Regions from separate parts of the Streptomyces sp. Tu6071 genome, predicted to be linked through region 2. Evidence: riboswitches for the same ligand, from Rfam matches in the RefSeq annotation. Region 2 holds a riboswitch; the other holds the start of a gene.
What was found. Region 2 has a riboswitch for thiamine pyrophosphate ahead of STTU_RS02875 (purine-cytosine permease family protein). Riboswitches for the same ligand answer to the same signal wherever they lie in the genome.
Positions count from the first base shown of each region.

Region 1: it holds a riboswitch for thiamine pyrophosphate, as region 2 does, so the genes downstream of both, thiO (glycine oxidase ThiO) here and STTU_RS02875 (purine-cytosine permease family protein) in region 2, are expected to answer to the same signal.

Region 1 is NZ_CM001165.1:6,037,675-6,043,079, reverse strand. Features, by position in the region: gene STTU_RS25560 (Rv2175c family DNA-binding protein) at 1-26, opposite strand, end outside; gene STTU_RS25555 (NAD(P)/FAD-dependent oxidoreductase) at 115-1,332, opposite strand; TPP riboswitch at 1,570-1,680, shown strand; gene thiO (glycine oxidase ThiO) at 1,697-2,833, shown strand; gene thiS (sulfur carrier protein ThiS) at 2,830-3,042, shown strand; gene STTU_RS25540 (thiazole synthase) at 3,048-3,842, shown strand; gene STTU_RS25535 (hypothetical protein) at 3,935-4,345, opposite strand; gene pknB (Stk1 family PASTA domain-containing Ser/Thr kinase) at 4,482-5,405, shown strand, end outside.
Region 2 is NZ_CM001165.1:686,006-691,410, reverse strand. Features, by position in the region: gene STTU_RS02875 (purine-cytosine permease family protein) at 1-1,341, opposite strand, end outside; TPP riboswitch at 1,333-1,426, opposite strand; gene STTU_RS02870 (carboxylate-amine ligase) at 1,630-2,775, shown strand; gene STTU_RS02865 (M4 family metallopeptidase) at 2,910-4,949, opposite strand.

The DNA.
Region 1 (5,405 bases), 5.4 Mb from region 2:
TCGGTCTTGGCATCAATCTGGGTCACGGGACAAGCGTGCCATCCCGGGCGGCCGGGCGGTAGCGGGAGGGTCCCCGCGGGCGACGGGCCCGGGGAACGGGGCCCGGTGAGCGGCTCAGCGCACGGCCGTCTTCAGGGGTCGCGCCGGGTCCGCGAGGAGCGCGGGGTCGAGCGTCGCGCCCGAGGCGATGAGCTTGCGGCCCTGGGCGAGGTCGCGGGGGCGGCCGACGGCGAGCACGGCGGCGAGCCGCCCGTCCTCCTCCAGCCAGCACACGGACCAGGCGGGCCCGTCCGGGGCGCCGCGCCACACGAGGCGGCTCGCGCCCGCGTGGTCGCCCGCGTACTGCACGAAGCGGCCGAACTGCTCGGACCAGAAGTAGGGCACCGGGTCGTAGGGCTCGGCGCGCTCGCCGGTGAGGACGCCGGCCAGGGTGTGCGGGCCCTGGAGGGCGTTGTCCCAGTGGTGGACGAGGAGGCGCCGCCCGTACCGCCGCGACGGGAAGGAGGCGCAGTCGCCGACGGCGTGGACGTCGGGCAGCGAGGTGCGCAGCCAGGCGTCGGTGCGGACGGAGCCGTCCGGGGCGAGGTCGATGCCGGAGCCTTCGAGCCAGCCGGTGACGGGGCGGGCGCCGATGCCGACGAGGACGGCGTCGGCGGGTACGCGCTCGCCGCCCTCCAGCACGACGGCCGTGTCCTCGACGGCGGCGACGCGGGAGCCGGTCCGCAGCCGGGCGCCCGCCTCGGCGTACCACTTCGCCATCGGCGCGGCGACCTCGGCGGGCAGCGCGCCGCTGAGCGGGTGCCCGGTGGCCTCCAGGACGGTGACGGCGCAGCCCGCCTCGCGCGCGGCGGTCGTGAATTCGGCGCCGATCCAGCCGGCGCCGACGACGGCCACCTCGGCGCGGCGCGCGAGCACCTCGCGCAGGGCCCGCACGTCGTCGAGGGTGTGCAGGAGGTGGACGTGGGGGTGCTGGGCCGTGCCGGGGAGCCGTACGGGCGCGGCGCCGGTCGCGAGCACGAGGTGGTCGTAGCCGAGCGGGCCCTCGCTCGTGTCGATCTCGTGCGCGGCGGCGCGCAGTCCGCTCGCGCGGACCCCGAGGCGCAGTTCGGTGCCGAGCGCGGCGAAGTCGACGTCGAAGGCGGAGGTCTCGGCGCTGCCGAGGAGCACGGACTTGGAGAGCGGCGGGCGGTCGTACGGGGCGTGCGGCTCCTCACCGAGCAGTACGACGTCCCCGCCGTACCCCTCCTCGCGCAGCGCCACGACGGTCCGCACGCCCGCCATCCCGGCGCCGACGACAACGACCCGCCCCTGCTGCTCCCGGTCTCCGCTCACGCCCGCAACTCTAGGCCGCCCACCCCACCCCCCGGGCCCGAGCCCGCAAGAGATCCCGCCCACACCGACCCTCCGCCCACGATCCGGGACCGGGGACCGGGGGCCATCGGGACCGGGGCCGGGGCCTCCCGGCGGAGGCCGTACGACCGGGGCCGAGGGGCCGGGACGGGACGGCCCGTGGCCCGGGTGGAGCGGGGACCGCCGCCGGGGGCCGCGCCCGCACCGCCTAAGCTGTGCCGCGCACACCGCGGGAGTCCGGGCGGACCGGGCTGAGAGGGGGGCTGCGGCCTCCGACCGTATGAACCTGATCCGGGTCATTCCGGCGAAGGGAGGGGGCTTGGTGGCCAGTGGTGGGGATGTCCTCGTGGTCGGGGGCGGGATCGTCGGGCTCGTGACGGCGTGGCGGGCCGCGCTCGGCGGGGCGCGGGTGACCGTGGTCGATCCGGAGCCGGGGGGCGGGGCGGCGCAGGTCGCCGCCGGGATGCTCGCCGCCGTCACCGAACCGCACCACGGCGAGGAGGCGTTGCTCGCGCTCGGGCTCGCCTCGGCGCGGCGGTGGCCGGAGTTCGCCGCCGAACTGGGCGAGGCGAGCGGGCGGGACCTCGGGTACCGGACCTGCGGGACGCTCGCCGTCGCGCTGGACGCCGACGACCGCGCCGAACTGCGCGAACTCCACGCCCTGCACACGCGTCGCGGGCTCGACGCGCAGTGGCTGACGGGGCGTGAGTGCCGTCGTCTGGAGCCGATGCTCGCGCCGGGGATACGGGGCGGGCTGCGTGTCGAGGGCGACCACCAGGTCGATCCGCGCCGGGTCGTGGGGGCGCTGCTCGTCGCCTGCGCGCGGGCCGGGGTGGAGTTCCGGCGGGCGAGGGCGGCGCGGCTCGTGGTGGAGGCGGAGCGGGCGCGCGGGGTCGTCCTCGCGGACGGCGCGCGCCTCGACGCGGCGCGCACGGTGCTCGCGGCCGGGTGCTTCAGCACGGACCTGGAGGGGCTGCCGCCCGAGGTCGCCGTGCCCGTACGGCCCGTGAAGGGGCAGGTCCTGCGGCTGCGGATGGACGGCGCGTACGCGGACTTCCTGCGGCGCACGGTGCGCGCGGTCGTGCGGGGCGGGAGCCTCTACCTCGTGCCGCGCGAGAACGGCGAACTCGTGGTCGGCGCGACGAGCGAGGAGCGGGGCAGGGACACGACGGTCACGGCGGGCGGCGTGTACGCCCTGCTGCGCGACGCGCACGAACTGCTCCCCGGCATCACGGAACTCGCCCTCACCGAGACCCGTGCCGGGCTGCGCCCCGCCTCGCCCGACAACGCGCCCCTCCTCGGCCCCACGGCGCTCCCCGGGCTGCACCTCGCGACGGGCCACGGCCGCAACGGTGTCCTGCTCGCCCCGGAGACGGGCGCCGTCATGGCGCACGCGCTGGCGCACGACGCGCTGCCCGAGGCGGCGCTCCCCTTCAGTCCCCGGCGATTCACGCGTACCCACACCCCGGAGCCCGTGCTGTGAACCTCGACCTGACCGTGAGAGTCAATGGCGCCGAGCGTGCCGTTCCGCCGGGAACGACGCTCGACGCGCTCGTCGCCGGGCTGAGCCGGGCCCGTACGGGCGTCGCCGCCGCCGTCAACGAGACGGTCGTCCCGCGCGGCGACTGGCCCGCGACCGTGCTCGCCGCGGGGGACCGCGTCGAGATCCTGACCGCTGTACAGGGAGGCTGAGCACCATGGCCGACGATCCTTTCGTCCTCGGCGGCACCACGTACGCCTCGCGCCTGATCATGGGGACGGGCGGGGCGCCCAGTCTCGACGTCCTGGAGCGCGCGCTGACCGCCTCGGGCACGGAGCTGACGACGGTCGCGATGCGCCGCCTGGACCCGGGCACGCAGGGTTCGGTGCTCTCGGTGCTCGACCGGCTCGGCATCCGCGTGCTGCCGAACACGGCGGGCTGCCACACGGCGGGCGAGGCGGTGCTCACGGCGCGTCTCGCGCGGGAGGCGCTCGGCACGGACCTCGTGAAGCTGGAGGTCGTCGCGGACGAGCGCACGCTGCTTCCCGACCCGGTGGAGCTGCTCGACGCGGCCGAGGTCCTCGTCGACGACGGGTTCACCGTGCTCCCGTACACGAACGACGACCCGGTGCTCGCGCGGAAGCTGGAGGACGTGGGCTGCGCGGCCGTCATGCCGCTCGGCTCGCCGATCGGCTCCGGGCTCGGCATCCGCAATCCGCACAACTTCCAGCTCATCACGGAGCGGGCGCGGGTCCCGGTGATCCTCGACGCGGGCGCCGGAACGGCCTCGGACGTGGCGCTCGCGATGGAGCTGGGCTGCGACGCGGTGATGCTCGCCTCGGCCGTGACGCGGGCGCGCGAGCCGGAGCTGATGGCGCGCGCGATGCGGCACGCGACGGAGGCGGGGCGCCTGGCCCGCCGCGCGGGCCGCATCCCGCGCCGCCACTTCGCCGAGGCGTCCTCCCCGCTGGAGGGCCGCGCCGAGCTGGACCCGGAGCGTCCGGCGTTCTGAGGTACGGGGACGGGGCTGCGGTCCACGGACGGGGCTGCGGCGCGCGGGCGGGGCTGCGATCCGCGGACGCGTCGGCCCCGCCCCGTCCCGCCTCACCCCCCGCTCCGCACCCCCGTCAGGTGGTCCCGGAACTCCTGGAAGGCGTGCCACCCCGACGTGTCGCCCGCCTCGGTGAGCACCCAGCCCGCCGGGTCGCAGGCGCGCGCGCCCAGCGCCTCCGCGATGCGCAGGACGACGGGGAGGACGTCGTCCCCGCCGCCGCGCACGTGGAGCATGACCGCGTCGACCGGCTCCGCGTCCCCGATGTTCAGCTCCATGGACCAGCCGGGCCCCTCCAGTTCCCCCCAGGCCGGGTCGGAGAGGTCGGCCTCGGGCACGGCCCCCGCGAGCGCGGCGAGCACGTCGGCGCGCGGGCCGAGGGGAAGCCCGGGGGAGCCCTCGGGCAGGTCCTCCACCGAGGCGCAGCCCTCGGGCAGCCGCAGCACCAGCACGTCCCAGCTCATGTCCAGTTCCTTCCGTCCGGCCACGTGGGGGGGCGGGCGAGCGCGCCCGGTGACCGCCTCCACCGTGCCACCCGCCACTGACACCGCGTGACACGGCCGCCCCGGACGGCTCCGGTCGGCCCCGTAGACTCGCCGGGTGGACACAAGGCCGGCCGATCACAACGCCCCGCTCGTCGGGAAGGTCCTCGACGGGCGGTACCGGGTGGACGCGCTCATCGCGGCCGGGGGCATGTCGACCGTGCATCGCGCGGTCGACCTGCGCCTGGACCGGGTGGTCGCGCTCAAGGTCATGCACCCCGAACTCGCGACGGACGCGCTGTTCGTCGAGCGGTTCATCCACGAGGCGAAGTCGGTCGCGCGGCTCGACCACCCGAACGTGGTGGGCGTCTTCGACCAGAACGCGGACGGCGCCTCGGTCTACCTGGTCATGGAGTACGTGCCCGGCTGCACGCTCCGCGACGTGCTGCGCGAGCGCGGGGCGCTGAGCCCGCGCGCCGCGCTCGACATCCTGGAGCCGGTCCTCGCGGGCCTCGGCGCCGCGCACCGCGCGGGCCTCGTGCACCGCGACATGAAGCCGGAGAACGTCCTGATAGGGGACGACGGCCGGGTCAAGGTCGCGGACTTCGGTCTCGTACGGGGCGTGGGCACCACCTCGCGGTCGACGGGCGCCGTCCTCGGCACCGTCTCGTACCTCGCCCCCGAGCAGATCAGCGACGAGGCGGTCGACGAGCGCGCCGACGTGTACGCGTGCGGCATCGTGCTCTTCGAGATGCTGACCGGCGGCAAGCCGTACCACGGGGACTCGCCCGCGCAGGTCCTCTACCAGCACCTGAACACCGACGTCCCCGCCCCCTCCCACTTCTTTCCCGGCCTCGACCCGGCCTTCGACGCGCTCGTGGCCGCCGCCGCCGCGCGCGAGCCGGCCGCGCGTCCGCGCGACGCGGTGGCCCTCCTCGCGGCGGTACGCGACACGACGGCGCACCTCGACGGGGCGGCGCTCGACGCGGAGCCCCCGGCGGCGCGCGCGGGCGGGCACGACAACGCCGAGGACCGTACGAGC
Region 2 (5,405 bases):
CGCGTCGGCGACCGGGCCCGCGTACAGCGAGGTGTTCATGAAGGGCACGGCGGCGGCGAAACCGACGAGGAACGCGAGGGGCGCGGGCCACCACGGCACGGGCCGCGCGCTCTCGACGCCGAGGTCGAGCCCCGTACCCGTACGGGCCCTCGCCCCGGCCCGCGCGCGCCAGTCCACGACGACGACGGCGACGAACCCCGGAATCCAGTAGCCCACGAAGAGCAGCACGTTCTGGAAGCGCGCGGTCGTGTCGGCGGCGTGCATCCACAGCACGAGCGGGAAGCCGAGCGCCGCCGCGCCCGCCGCGGCGAGTGGGCGCGGGACGCGCACGCCGACCGTCTGGAGCGCGAGCGAGCCGCTGTAGTCGTTCATCGCGTTGCTGCACAGCGCGGCGAGCGCGACGGCGAGCAGCCCGAAGGCGCCGAGCCAGCCCCCGCCGAGCAGCTTCTCGACGCCGCCCGCCGTCTGGTCGGTGAAGACCGAGGCGCCCCACAGACCGAGCGTCTGCACGACGACGAAGGACAGGCTCACACCGAGCAGCGTGTACCAGAACATCCGCGTCCGCGAGGTCTTCGTCGGCAGATAGCGGCTGAAGTCGCTCGCGTACGGGGCCCAGGACAGCGACAGGCTCAGCGCGACCGTGCTGGTCAGCATGATCGCGCCGAAGCGGTCCATGCCGTGCGCGCTGCCCGAGGCCGCCGGGCTCACGCCGTCGAGCATCTTCACGGCGAGGATCACGAAGGCCACCGCGAGGACGAACGACATGAGCTTCTGGAGCCGGTGGATCGCCTCGTAACCGAGCGCCCCCACGAGGCCCTGCCCGGCCATCATCACGAGCACCCCGAGCCAGAACGGCCAGTCGAACAGCCGCGCGAGCGCGTCCCCGCCGAAGAGGCCGATGAGCGCGTCCCACGCGACCGACGAGAGCCACTGGAGGACCCCCGGCAGCACGACGGCGGGCCCGAAGGCGAGCCGCGAGAGCGGGAGCTGACCGGCCCCGGTCCCGCTGCCCCACGTACCGAGGTACGCGACGGGCACCGCCCCGAGGAGCGTGCCCGCGACGACCGCCGCGAGCGCGGTCGCGAAGTCGAGACCGAGGACGATGCCGAGGGTCCCCGTGAAGACCCCCGTCATGGTGAGGTTCGGCGCGAACCACACCGTGAAGAGCCTGCCCGGACCGCCGTAGCGCCGGTCGTCGGGCACGGGCGCGATGCCGCGCGCCTCGACGCGCAGATCGCCGGGGGCCTCGGGCATCCGGCCGCCGAAGACACGGGAGGCCGGGTCCGAGCGCTGAAGGGCCGTGCCCTCCGGGGCGTGACCGGGGGCATGCGGCAATGACATGGAAGACATCCCTCCGCCAGTACGAGCTGGTTCAGGTTCGACGGGTGTGATCTCAGCCCCTGGCGGGGCACCCCGTGTCCGGTGATGCCGCCAGCGTAACGCCTGGTCGCGCGGCGCCGCGAAGGACCTTCGCGCCCCCGGATCGCGGAAGCACGGCCTCCGTGCGCCGGGGCGCCCCGTATGCGCTCTCCTGCGACCTTTCCGCCGGCGGCAAAGTGGATAGGCCCGGCCCCGGGGCCCGCCGTTCGGGCCTCCCGCGTCCCACTCCACTTCACGAGGAGCTGCCGCATGCCCGCCAGCGCAACGCAGAGCGGGGGCGCGGGCTTACCCGCGGCCCACAGCGCACCCCCCACCCTCGGCGCCGAGGAGGAGTTCCTGCTGGTCGACGCCGAGACCCTGGTCCCGGTCGACGCCGCCGAACGGGTGCTCGACGTGCACCACAGGCTCCACCCCAAGGGAGCGGTGACGGTCCCGCAGCGCGAACTGCTCAGCAGCATGATCGAGACCACGAGCCCGGTGTGCGCGGGCCTGCCCGAGCTGCGGGCCGAGGTCTCCGCCGCGCGCGAGCGCCTCGTCGAGGCGGCGGGAAAGGCCGGCTGCCGTGTCCTCGCCCACGGCACGGCGGCACGCCAGGCCCCGCCCCGCACCCCGACGGAGGCTCCGCACTACCGCGACGTCGCCGGGCTCTACCGCCTCCTCGCCCAGGGCACCGAGACCTGCGGCTGCCACATCCACGTCGGCGTCCCCGACCGCGAGGCCGCGGTGCACGCCCTCGACCACGTCCGCCCCTGGCTGCCCGTGCTCCTCGCCCTCTCGGCGAACTCCCCCTACGAACACGGCGTCGACACCGGCTTCGCGAGCTGGCGCACCATGGTCCTCTCGCGCTGGCCCACCACGCAGATCCCGCCGTACTTCACGGACGCGGCCGACTACGACGCGACGCACCGCAGGCTCTTCGCGACCGGTGTCCTCCCTGAACGCGCCCGCAACGCCTACTGGCTCGCCCGCCCGTCCGCGCACGTCCCGACGCTGGAGGTGCGCGTCGCCGATGTCATGCCGACCGTGCGCGAGGTCGCCGCGCAGGCAGGGCTCACGCGCGCGCTCGTCGTCACGGCGCTGCGCGAGCGCGCGGCGGGCCGCGTCCCGGCGCCGGTCCCGGCGCACGACGTCGCCGCCGCGCTGTGGACCGCGGCGCGGTACGGGCTCGGCGGCTCGCTCGTCCACCCGGAGAGCGGCACGGCCGTACCGGCGGGCGAAGCGGTCGCGGCCCTGCTCGCCCACGTCGGCGAGGCGCTCGCGGACCTCGGGGACGAGGAGGAGGTCAATGCGGTGGTCCGGGACCTCCTCCACCGGGGCGAACCGGCCCGGCGGCAGCGGGCGGCGGCGCGGGGGCAGGCGCCGGGGGACGTGGGGGAGTGGGGAGTGGTGGGCTGACGGACGCCCGGCACAGAGGGGAAACCCCCTTTCGGTAAAGGCAGTTGATACGGGACGACGCCCCGGCCACCTGAGGTGGCCGGGGCGTCGCGTCCGGCGGGGGGTCCAGTTCCGCCGAGATCTTGCGAGGGGGTTTACGGGAAGGTCAGCGACCAGCCGTTGATGGTGCCCTTGTCGCCCGAGTAGACGTCCTGCACCTTGAGCTTCCACGTGCCGTTGGCGGCGACCGAGGAGGCGTTGACGGTGTAGGTGGCCTTGACGTTGTCCGCCGAGTCCGAGGAGCTGGAGTTCTTGAGCCGGTAGCTCGTGCCGTTCGGGGCGACGAGGTCCACCACGAGGTCACCGCGGTAGGTGTGCGTGATGTCCACCGCGACCGACAGGTTCGACGGCGCGTTGCCGCTGCGACCCGTCACCGCGAGCGAGGAGGTGACGGCCGAACCGGCGTCCGGTATCGCGACCTTGGTGGTGGAGGTGAACACCGTCCCGCCGCCGTTGCCCGGGTCCGTGCCGCCGCCGGAGCGGGCGCCGACGTTGATCGCCGCCCAGGCGTCCTGCACCGCCTTGTACTCGGCCGAGGTCGCCCCGTAGAGCGAGGAGGCCGCCGCGAGCGTGCCGGTCCTGGCGCCCGCGTAGTTGGTGGTGGAGGTGAACTGCGTGGTGAGCGCCTTGTACCAGATCTGGAGCGCCTTGTCCCGGCCGATGCCGGTGACCGGAAGCCCGTCGTACGTCGGCGAGTTATAGCTCACGCCGTTGACGGTCTTGGCGCCGCTGCCCTCCGAGAGGAGGTAGAAGAAGTGGTTCGCGGGGCCCGAGGAGTAGTGCACGTCCTTGTTGCCGAGCGTGGACGACCAGTTGTCGGCCGAGGCGCCGTCCTTGCTGGGCTTGTCCATGTAGCGCAGCGGGGTGCCGTCGCCGTTGATGTCGATCTTCTCGCCGATGAGGTAGTCACCGGGGTCGGTCGCGGTGTTGGAGTAGAACTCCACCCCCGTCCCGAAGATGTCGCTCGTCGCCTCGTTGAGACCGCCGGACTCGCCGCTGTAGTTGAGGCCCGCGGTCTCCGAGGTGACGCCGTGGCTCATCTCGTGGCCCGCGACGTCGAGCGCGGTGAGCGGCGCGGCGTTGCCCGCCCCGTCCCCGTACGTCATGCAGAAGCAGCTGTCGTCCCAGAACGCGTTGACGTACTGGTTGCCGTAGTGCACCCGCGAGTAGGCGGCCACGCCGTCACCGCGGATACCGCTGCGCCCGAAGGTGTTCTTGTAGAAGTCCCACGTCTCCTGCGCGCCGTAGGCCGCGTCGGCCGCCGCCGTCTCGGGAGTGGTGCCCTTCCCGTCGCCCCACACGTCGTCGGGACCGGAGACGAGCGTCCCGGTGCCCGAGGTCTTGTTGGCGAGGGTGTACGTCTTGTGGCCGCCGCGCGTCGCGTCCGTCAGGTTGTACGTCGAACCCGACTTCGTGGTGCTGATCGTCACTGTGCCGCTGTACTGCGTGTTGGCCGTGCCGTTCTCGATGCCCTGGTACTCGTACAGCTTCGCGCCCGTCGCGGCGTCCGTCACGACGTGCAGTTCGTTGGGCGTGCCGTCCTCCTGGAGCCCGCCGATCACGGTCTCGTACGCGAGTACGGGCTTGCCCTCGGCGAGCCACACGACCTTGCGCGGCGCCTGGTCGGTCGCCGGCTTCGCGGCGCCCTGCGCCTTCGCCGCGCCGAGCGCCTGCTTCTGCGCCGTCGCCGCGGGGACCTTCGCGGTGGTCTTCACGCCGCTGAGCTTCGCCTGCGAGGCCCGTACGACCTTGCCGGTCTCACCGGCCGGGTTCGTGGTGACGACCAGGTCGCCGCCGAGGACGGGCAGTCCGTCGTACGTGCGCTCGTAGCGCGTGTGCAGCGTGCCGTCCTGGTCCTTGATCACATCGCGGGCGACCAGCTTCTCCTGGGCGCCGAGGCTCAGTTCGCCCGCCGTCGCGGCGCTCTTCTTCTGTGCCTTGGCGATGAGTTCGGCGCGCTGTGCGGGGGACAGCTTCGCCGGCAGGGCTCCCGGCCTGGCCGCCGAGGCGGCTTTCCCGGTGGGGGAGGGCGCGGCGGTGGCCACGCCCGTCTGCATCGCGGCGGTCAGCAGCGCGGAGACCGCGAGCAGTGCGCCGCCGGTGGCGGCGGCGCGGCGGGAGGAGGTTCGTCTCAAGGAAGGGCTCCTTCAACGGGCCGCGCACAGGCGGCCGGTGGGGTGACGAAGGGCCCGCGGTGGGCGGTGGGGAAGGAGCGTGCCGACCGCTGGCCGAGGGAGACTGTGGCAGCCCCGGCCGCTGAATGTCAGGTGCGCATCACGAGGTTGGCGGATTCCGTTCGGCTCCCGGACGCGCGGGGTCGCTATGCGGACCCGTTCCCGGGGAAAGAATTGGAAAAGAAGCCGCTTGCCGTCCGGCCGGGAAAGCCCCGCTTCGTCCCCCGTCGACATGTGCCCGCAATGTCGCCGCCCGCTGAATCGTCCGGACCGCCCGTTTCCCTCCTCTTCCTCCCGGGACCCGCACCTTTGACGCGCATAGATCACCAGGTTTGAGCCCTGGATGGCCGGAAACTGCGGCGGCAGGCGTCCCCGCGCGGCCGAGGGCGGCGCGCGCCGCCCTCGCGTCTCCCCGGA